DNA from 2 places in the Methylobacterium sp. Leaf466 genome. Region 2 is predicted to be linked to the other one. Evidence: riboswitches for the same ligand, from Rfam matches in the RefSeq annotation. Region 2 holds a riboswitch; the other holds the start of a gene.
The links. Region 2 has a riboswitch for cobalamin ahead of ASG59_RS05960 (TonB-dependent siderophore receptor). Riboswitches for the same ligand answer to the same signal wherever they lie in the genome.

Region 1 (4,746 bases), on a different contig from region 2:
CCGCATCGACGTAGAGGTCCACCGACATCGGGTGGCGCAGCCGCGCGAGCTTGGCGAGGCGCAGGGTGGGGAAGCCCCCTCGCGACTCGGAAGCTTCTGCCGCATGCGCGGCCGCCACGCCGACGAGGTCGGAATCGGTGAACGACAGGAAGACGATGTCCCCGGGCGCCTGCCCGAGGTCGATCGCCGCCTCGCCCTCGTCGAGGGAGACCGTGTCGATGCGGATCAGATGCATGGCCGGCTCGAGCGGACGGGCCGGGCGTGGCACCCGGCTCCTCGTCCTGCATGCGGCGCGGCCGGGCGGGAGAGGCGGCGCCGTCGTAGAGGTCGGCGACCGCCCAGCCGATGCCGAGCCCGTCGATCGAGATCGAGCCCGGCACCACGCGCCTCGACCCAGGTGCCGGCACCGTCGCGCGACCACGGCGTGACCTCGGCGCCGCGCGCGCCGCAATCGACGCCGGCATCCGGGCGCCGGATCCGTCCGGCCAGCGTCTCCACGCTGCCGTCGCCGGTGAAGGGATGCCAACCGCTGCCGCGCCGGACGTCGCGCAGCACGGCGACGATGTCGGCGTGGACGTCGCGGGCGCCGGCCACGAGCCCGCAGCAGTCCGCCTGGCGTTCCTGCCAGGCGAAGACCGCTTCGATGCTCATCGGCTGCGTGCTGCGATCCAACATCCCGACAACGTGTCCATCACGGCCATGACCCTCAGCGGGCTTCGCGAAAGCGGTCACCGGTCTTGCGCCGAAAACCTGCGACGGACCACGAACCTGAGCAGGGTGAGGCGTCGGCCTGCCGACGCGAACCCGCTTGGACGAGGCCGACCCTATCCCGCCAGCGCGGCGGTGACCGCGTCCCGGTCGAATCCCTTGAGGCCGATCACCACCAGGCGCCCGTCGCGGGGCTCGTTGCCGCGCCAGGGCCGGTCGTAGTGGTGACTGACGCGGGTGCCGACGCCCTGGACCACGAGGCGCATCGGCTTGCCGGCGATCTCGGCAAACCCCTTGATGCGCAGGACGCCGGCGGTCTCGGTGGCGCGGGCGACGCGCAGGGCGAGGTCGTCGGCGCTGGCGCTGGCCCGCACCGGGATCGCCACCGTGTCGAAGTCGTCGTGGTCGTGGTCTTCGCCGTCGCCGTGGTGCGAGGGGCGGGAGGCGAGGTCGTCCTCGGCCGCGGCACCGAGCCCGAGCAGCACGGCCGGGTCGATGCGGCCGTGCTCGGTCTCGACCATCTTCACGGCGCGCGGCAGGTGGCGCTCGATCTCGGCGCGCACCGAGGCCCGGCCGGCCTCGTCGAGGAGGTCGGCCTTGTTCACGATCACGAGGTCGGCGCAGAGGAGCTGGTCCTCGAACACCTCTTCGAGCGGATTGTCGTGGTCGACGCTGGCGTCGTCCGCCCGCTGCGCCGCCAGTGCGGCCGGATCGTCGGCGAAGAACCCGGCGGCGACGGCAGGCCCGTCCACCACGGCGACGACGCCGTCGACGGTCACCCGTGAACGGATCGCCGGCCACTGGAACGCCTGGACCAGGGGTTTGGGCAGCGCCAGGCCGGATGTCTCGATCAGGATGTGCTCGGGCGGATCGGCCCGGTCGAGGAGCTTGTTGAGGGCGGGCACGAAGTCGTCGGCCACCGTGCAGCAGATGCAGCCGTTGGCGAGTTCTACGATGTCCTCGTCGCCGCAGCCTTCGATGCCGCAGGCCGCCAGGAACGACCCGTCGAAGCCGATGTCGCCGAACTCGTTGACGACGATGGCGAGGCGCCGGCCGCCGGCGTTCTCGAGGATGTGGCGCACCAGTGTCGTCTTGCCGGCCCCGAGGAAGCCGGTGACGATGGTGCAGGGAATTTTTGGCACGATGCTCATTCGGCGGCGTCCGAGAGGGGGTGGCCGCCGGGTGGCGGGAACGGCGGGATGCGGGCGACGACGCCCTTGCGAAAAACCTCCGGCCGCGCCTTCCACGGCACGATCCCGTCCGGCGTTTCGGCGTAGAGCCCGAGGCCGTCGAGGATCGTCCGCGCGGACGACACCGGGTCGAGGTCGCCGTAGACGTAGGTCCAGCGGCCTTGCGAGGCCACCGCGACGGTACACGGCCGCTTGCAGACCGAGAGGCATTCGACGCCCTCGACGCGGACGATGTCGGTCGCGGCGGCCTCCCGCAGGGCCGTCAGCAGCCGGGCGCCGGCGCGCGGCTCGGTGGCATCACCCGCCGTGCGGCAGGTGGTGCAGACGTAGAGGACGACCTCAGCCACGGGCGACTTCCGGTCGGCCGCGGCCGAAGGTCGACCAGGCGTAGGCGAAGGCGAGCCCGATCACCGCCCAGAACACGAAGGCGATCCCCAGCGAGCGGGCGGCGAACTGCGCCGCGTATCCCGCCGGCAGGGCGGAGGCCGTGTGGTCGGTGTCGGGCGCGCCGGCCAGGTGCGGCGCGACGATCAGCACCAGCCCGCCCAGGATGGTGATCGGCACCCTCCGGATCGCGATGAGGTAGAGCCCGACCGCCGTGGCGAGCGCCGTCATCACCCACCACATCTGGCGCGTCTCCAGGGGAGCGGCCGGCATGCCCGGAAGCTCCGGCGGCAGCCCGAGGGCGGGCGCGAGGGACACCGCCAGGAAGCCCGCGACGGCGAACCCGAGGCTCGTCTCCACCGTCGGCTCGCGGCCGCAGGCGAGCAGGACCGCACCGAGCAGCAGGGCGTAGCCGACGCCGCCCACCAATGTGGCCAGCCCGGTGAAGGCCATGCGCTGGAAGCCGGGCGCCGGCTCCCAGGCGGTGTCCGCCTGCCCCGTCGCCGAATGGCCGTCGCCATGGGCGTGGACGCGCACGACGAGGGAGGTCGGAGCCTCGTGGGAGGCCTGCGTCTCGTAGCGCTCGGCGGCGAGGATCAGCGGCGAGGTCAACGTGAGCTGAAGCCCCGTGGCCACGACGGCCGCGAGGAAGCCGGCGACCAGGGCCGCCGACAGGAGTCGGATGATCATGGGAATGCTGCCTTCAACGGTCCCTGAGGGGACGGCCTAGTGGCAGGGGAAGTTCTGCGCGTGCCGGAAATCGTGGGCCGCGTTGTGCAGCGTCATCGAGGGGGCGAAGCCCGCCATGAAGACGAGGCCGAGGCCGAGGAAGGCGGCCACCAGGACGGCGCCGAGGCGCTCGGTGGTGCGGGTGCCGGCAAGGGTCAGCGTGCTGGTCGACATCGTGTCACGGTCTCCGGCCGCCCCGCCGGCGGCGTTCGAGGAAATGCGGGTGGACGGCAGGTCTCCTGGCTCGCGGGTCTCGCATGCCCACCGCCTTCCCGGATCGCTCCAGTGGCCGATGGCAGGCACGTCGCCGCTTACAGTTGCGGGGGCAGCCGCGGCATCGAGGGTGTCCCCTCTCACCGCATTCCCTTTTCACCCCGTCGCCGGGGCACCGTCCATCTCGCCTTCTACGCTTCCGCGCCGCCGCTTACAACGCGCCCCCGGCCGTATTCGCGCTTCTTTGACCGGCGCGGCCGGTTTCGGGTTAAGGAGCGTCGATGCGGCAGGCTCTTTCACGGATGACGTTGGTGCTGGGCGGTGCCCGCTCGGGCAAGAGCGCCCATGCGGAGGGCCTGATCGAGGCCTGTCCGGCGCCGTGGCTTTACCTCGCCACCGCCCAGGCCTTCGACGACGAGATGCGCGAGCGGATCGCCCTGCATCGGGAGCGGCGCTCGTCGGAGTGGACGACGCGCGAGGCGCCCATCGATCTCCCGGAGGCGGTGGCGGCGGCCGCCGGCCCGGTCCTGGTCGATTGCCTGACGTTGTGGATGACCAACCTGATCCTGTCGGAGGCCGATATCCCGAGGGCCGTTTCGGCCCTGGTCGAGGCCTGCACGGCGGCGCCCGGCCCGGTCGTCCTCGTCGGCAACGAGGTCGGCCTCGGGATCGTGCCGGACAACGCCCTGGCCCGCCGCTTCCGCGACGAGGCCGGGCGCCTGCACCAGCGTCTGGCGGCGCGCGCCGACCGTGTGGTCTTCATGGTGGCGGGCCTGCCGATGATCGTGAAACCGCAAGCCGGAGCCGATACATGACCGACGACGAGACCCGCCATCGCGAGAAGATGGAGAAGCGCAAGGCCGTCCAGGACGCGGAGGTGGCCGAAAAGACGATCGAGAAGGGGCTCCTCATCGTCAACACCGGCCCCGGCAAGGGCAAGACCACGGCGGCCCTGGGGCTGATGCTGCGGGCACTCGGCCATGGCTGGCGGGTCGGCGTCGTCCAGTTCATCAAGGGCGCCTGGGACACCGGCGAGAAGCACGCGCTCGGGCCCTTCGGCGACCGCATCGCCTGGCATACGCTGGGCGAGGGCTTCACCTGGGAGACGCAGGACAAGGCCCGCGACATCGCCGCCGCCGAGCACGCCTGGGCCAAGGCGCTCGACCTGATGGCCGATCCGACCATCCGCCTCGTCGTCCTCGACGAACTCAACATCGCCCTGCGCTACGACTACCTGCCGCTGGCCGAGGTGATCGCGGCCTTCCAGGCCCGCCGGCCCGACCTCCACGTGATCGTGACCGGCCGCAACGCCAAGCCGGCGCTGATCGAGGCCGCCGACCTCGTCACCGAGATGACGGTGGTGAAGCACCACTTCTCGGCCGGCGTGAAGGCACAGGCGGGAATCGAATTCTAGATGCGGCGGATCGTTGCCGGGGCGTTCGCCCTCCTCGTCGTGGTGGACACGCCCGGCGTCCGTTCGGAGCCGGGCGGGCCCTGGCCCGACAGCTACCTCGGCCGGGTC
Region 2 (4,746 bases):
GGTCGACTTGCCCGCGCCCGAGCGCCCGATGACACCGACGAAGCGGCCGCGCGGGATGGCGAGGGAGACGCGGTCCACCGCACGGCGATCGCCGTAACGACGGATCAGATCTTCGAGAACCAGCATGAGACTGTCCGGCAGGAGCGATGAACCACGGTAAAGCCGCCCCGCACGACAGAGGAATGACAGTTGTCCGGCTAATGATGAGCCGGTACTCTTGTGCTCGCGGTTCGAGGCGATCGGGCAGACCTTGCCGATCGTCGCGTGGTTCGCCTGGCCCGTCCTCGGCGATATCGGGAACCGTCGTCGAGGACCGTCTCGCTCAGCCGCGAGCGGGCGCCGACCTGCGTGTCGCGGCCGGGGCGGTTCGAGGCCCTCGCATGCGCCTCAAGGCGCGAACGGAATACGGCGCAAGAGCCGGAATGGATCGGCGCCGTCCTGGACGACCACGCTCAGGGCGTCGATCACCAGGTCCGGCAGGTCCGCAGCGGCCTCCGTCAGCAGCGGCAGGATCACGGCCCTGTCCTCGGGGCCGAGGCGGCCGGTCAGCGTCATGTGAAACCCAAACGCCTCGAAGACGTGCGGGTAGCCCCAACGCTCCAGCAGCGCCCGCCCCCGCGGGTCGAGGCGCTCGGGGTGGCGCCGGACGCGCTCGGCTGCCGAGAGGGGGGCCCGCAGCGGGTCGAGGGCGGCCACGCATTCGGCGGCCAGCAGGCCGAGGGCCGGCGGCGGCGACTCCGGCACCAGGGCGGCGACATGTCCGAGCGCGGCGACGCGCAGCGAGCCGACAGGCAGAGGCGGTCGATGGGCAGCGAGGGCCTCGGCCGCCGCCAGGAGATCGGCTTCCGTCACGCCCGGGCCGAGGCGCCACGGCGCCTTCATCGTGGCGTGGAAGCCGTAGACGCGCGGCTCCTCGGTCCTGGCGGCAAGGAGGGCCCGGAGCGTGGCCGGCCCCAACGTCGGCACGGCGCCGAGGACCGCGTCGCCGAAGGCGGCGAGAGCCGTCCCCGGTGCGGGGGTGAAGTACAGGGCATATCGGACGGTTCGGTCCAAAGGAGCTCTTCCCCGGCGGTGTAAGAGGCGCCGCTGCGCTCATAATCCGCAGCCCGGACGCTCGTGTGACGATGTGGAGACCGCAGCAAGGAGCGCTCCAGCACAGGCGCGCCGACCTGTCGAGGTTCCCCGCGAGGACGAGACGCGGGTGTCGACGGTGATCCTCGTCACCCTCCAGCATCTTTGCCGGCCTCAATCGCCCTCGTGACGAGGAGCGTTTTCGTGAGCTCCAACACGTTGTATGGAGTGCCACGGCTCGGCACCGATCTCGCTCCCGCGGGGTGCGGCGGTGGTGCCCGCCAGCGGTCGCTCTCGCGTCGATCGGCAAACGCGATGCCGCAAGAATCGCGCTGCATCGGCCACATCCTGACATCCCGGGGCCTCTTGATCACACGTCGCGTCATCTCGGTCATGAGGCGGTCGACAGGTCGATCCTGTCCGGCGACGCCATGGCCATTCGCCCTCGTCGTCCGTCGATGACCGATCCGTCCGCCGCGCCGCTCGGGACCGCCGGGCTCGTGACGCTGCTGACGGACCGGCTCCTGGCCGGGCCGAGCGCGACCGCCGTCCTCGAGGAATGGTGCCACGAGCGCGGACTGTCGGCCGGCGGTTCCCGCCTGTGCGCCGTACCGGTGACGGCGGCGGCGCGGGCGCCCTCCGCCCAGCAGTGCGAGCGCCTCGGCGTCGGCTCGCCGGACCTCGTGCGCTACCGCCGGGTGCGGCTCACCTGCGGCGCCCACGTCCTGTCGGAGGCGCAGAACTGGTACGTGCCCGAACGCCTCACGCCGGGCATGAACCGGGTCCTCGACACCACGGCCACGCCCTTCGGCCGTGCCGTCCATGCCCTGGCGCCGCAGCGTCGCAACCTGTCGCTGGAGCGGCTGTGGACGCAAACGGCGGGGCGGCCCGGTCCCGCCACGGCGCTCTTCGCGATCCATGCCGTGCTCAGCACCGCCGACGGCGTCCCGTTCTGCGAGGTGGTGGAGACCTATCGCGGGGCGATCCTCGCCGATGGGGGATGACGCCGCACGCCCCTGCATCGGGCCGCCGATCGGTGGTAGGATGGCGGGGCAACGGAGACCCGTCCCCCCATGATCGCCAAGCTCGCCGCCTCGACCGCCGTCCTCCTCCTGCTGGCCGCCGCGCCCGCCTCCGCCATGAGCTGCTGCGGCGCGAAGGGCGGCAAGGCGGGGGCCATGTGCGGCCGGGGCGATATGGCCATGAAAGACGGGGGCATGAAGCACGGTGGGATGAAGCACGGCTCGGCCAAGGGCACGAAGGCGGCCTGCTGCTGCGAGGGCATGGGCGGCCGGATGAGCCGGCGCGGCTGAGGCCGCACCCCGCGTTGGGTGCGTCGCGGATGCCACACGTTCCGGTGAGCGTGCCGTGACCGGACCTGTGCGCGATTGACGCGGTCTTCGCCGGCGCGCTAGCCTCGGGTCGACGGTTCCTCGCGAGAGGATCAAAAGGGAACGCGGTGAGGGCGAGGGTCCGCAAGGATCGCCCGATGCCGCGGCTGCCCCCGCAACTGTAAGCGGCGAGTCCTTCATCAACACGTCACTGGGTTCCTCGGGCCTGGGAAGACGATGACGGGACAGCGACCCGCGAGCCAGGAGACCTGCCGTCAGTCGTGGTCACACGCGAAACGCATCGGGCGGGGTGTCCTGGTGGGTGTCGAGGCGGGCGCGTGTCTTTTTCGGAGACCGCCTGAGCCGAGGCTTCGTTCGCGGTGACGTGCCACTGCCGTCGCCCGAGGCCTCGCTGCCCATGTCGTCCCATTCTCTCGCCCGACGACCGTCCGGTCGCCGACGGCCGATGTCCGTCTTCGCCCTCGCTCCGGCTTTCCTCGTGGCGCAGGTCTCCCTCGCGAAGGTCTCCCTCGCGGCGCATGACGCCCCCCGCCCGGGCGAGGACCACGCCGCCGCCACCCTCTCGGAACTGGCGGTGGCCGGCTCCGGGACGGGAACCCGCCTGCTGGCGCCGACCCCCTACACGGCGGCACCCACCGGCCTGAACCTCGCGACACCCAACCGGACCGGCAGCCGCCTCGACCTGTCGCCGCTCCAGACGCCGGCCAGCGTCGAGGTCGTCTCCGGCCAGAAGATCCGCGAGCGCGGCCAGGAGACGGTGCAGGAGGCGGTGACCCAGAACGCGGCCGGCATCACCACCATCGCCGCGCCCGGCAACGGCTTCGGGGCGTACACCTCGCGCGGGTTCGCCGGGGTCAACTCGGTGATGCAGCTCTACGACGGCACCCGCCTCTACGTCGGCACCGGAACCATCACCTTCCCGTTCGACACCTGGAACGTCGACCGGATCGAGGTGCTGCGCGGCCCCGCCTCGGTGCTGTCGGGCGACGGCGCCATCGGCGGCGTCATCAACGTGGTGCCCAAGAAGCCGACCTTCACCACCATCAACGCGGCGCGGGTGGCGCTCGGCTCGGACGGGGTGAAGCGCCTGGCCTTCGACACCGGCGGCGCCCTCGGCGACCGGGTCGCCTACCGCCTCAACGTCAGCGCCAACCAGGCCGACGGGTGGCTGCGCCAGAACGGCGAGTTCAGCAACCTCGCGGTCTCGGGATCGCTGTTCTACCAGGCCACTCCCGACCTCGCCTTCACCCTCTCGCACGACTCCGGCTACCAGGAGCCGCTGCGGTATTTCGGGACGCCCCTCATCAATGGCGGCATCGATCGGCGCACGCGCTTCAACAACTACACCGTCGACGACAGCCGGATCGTCTTCAAGGACGACTGGACGCAGTTCAAGACCGAGTGGTCGCCCAGCGCCGACGTCACCATCCGCAACACCGCCTATCGCCTGTCCTCGCACCGGCGCTGGCGCAACGCCGAGACCTACGCCTTCGTCCCGGCCACCGGCCGCGTCAGGCGCTCGGACTACATCGAGATCTTCCACGACCAGGAGCAGATCGGAAACCGCTTCGACGCCACCGTCCGCGGCGAGCTGTTCGGCTTCGCCAACGACGTCGTGGCGGGCTTCGACGTCAACCGCATCTCCTTCCTCCACACCAACAACGCGCCCTACGGCGGGGTGAGCACCGTCGATCCCTTCGCCGTCGATCCGGGCCGCTTCCTGCGCGTCGACGGCACCACGCCGGGGTACGCCACCAGCACCGACCAGTATTCCCTCTTCGCCGAGAACCGTCTCGTCCTGTCCGACCAGCTCTCGCTGATCGCCGGCGTCCGCTACGACGCGCCGACCGTCCGCCGGAACGACCTGCGCAACCCCGCCGCCGGCTACACCAAGGACTTCAGCGCGGTGAGCTATCGCTTCGGCGCCGTCTACAGCCCGACGCCGGGCAGTTCGCTCTATGCGAGCTACGCCACGGCCGTCGACCCGGTGGGGACGCTCATCACCCTCACCCTGGCCCAGAAGGACTTCCAGCTCTCGAACGGCGAACAGGTCGAGGTCGGCTACAAGCAGGTGTTCTGGGACGGGCGCGGCGAGTTCACCCTGGCCGGCTACCGGATCAAGAAGGACAACCTCCTGACCGCCGACCCGCAGCGCCCCGCCGTGTCGATCCAGGTGGGGAGCCAGTCGTCCCACGGGGTCGAGGCGTTCGCCTCCCTGGGCCTGTGGGAGAACTGGCGCATTGAGGGCAACCTCGCCCTCTTGCAGGCGCAATACGACAGCTTCCAGCAGGCCGTGGGCGGGGTCGCCGTCTCGTTCGCGGGC

Region 1: it holds a riboswitch for cobalamin, as region 2 does, so the genes downstream of both, ASG59_RS15910 (CbtB-domain containing protein) here and ASG59_RS05960 (TonB-dependent siderophore receptor) in region 2, are expected to answer to the same signal.

What each region holds. Positions count from the first base shown of each region.
Region 1 covers NZ_LMRC01000033.1:185,504-190,249, forward strand. Annotated here, with positions in the region: gene cobN (cobaltochelatase subunit CobN) at 1-235, opposite strand, end outside; gene ASG59_RS15890 (hypothetical protein) at 226-732, opposite strand; gene cobW (cobalamin biosynthesis protein CobW) at 825-1,859, opposite strand; gene ASG59_RS15900 (DUF1636 domain-containing protein) at 1,856-2,245, opposite strand; gene ASG59_RS15905 (CbtA family protein) at 2,238-2,972, opposite strand; gene ASG59_RS15910 (CbtB-domain containing protein) at 3,009-3,185, opposite strand; cobalamin riboswitch at 3,223-3,419, opposite strand; gene cobU (bifunctional adenosylcobinamide kinase/adenosylcobinamide-phosphate guanylyltransferase) at 3,506-4,039, shown strand; gene cobO (cob(I)yrinic acid a,c-diamide adenosyltransferase) at 4,036-4,638, shown strand; gene ASG59_RS15925 (hypothetical protein) at 4,639-4,746, shown strand, end outside.
Region 2 covers NZ_LMRC01000010.1:7,881-12,626, reverse strand. Annotated here, with positions in the region: gene phnC (phosphonate ABC transporter ATP-binding protein) at 1-126, opposite strand, end outside; gene ASG59_RS05975 (DUF1045 domain-containing protein) at 388-1,053, opposite strand; gene ASG59_RS05970 (hypothetical protein) at 1,530-2,075, shown strand; gene ASG59_RS05965 (hypothetical protein) at 2,145-2,384, shown strand; cobalamin riboswitch at 2,481-2,694, shown strand; gene ASG59_RS05960 (TonB-dependent siderophore receptor) at 2,869-4,746, shown strand, end outside.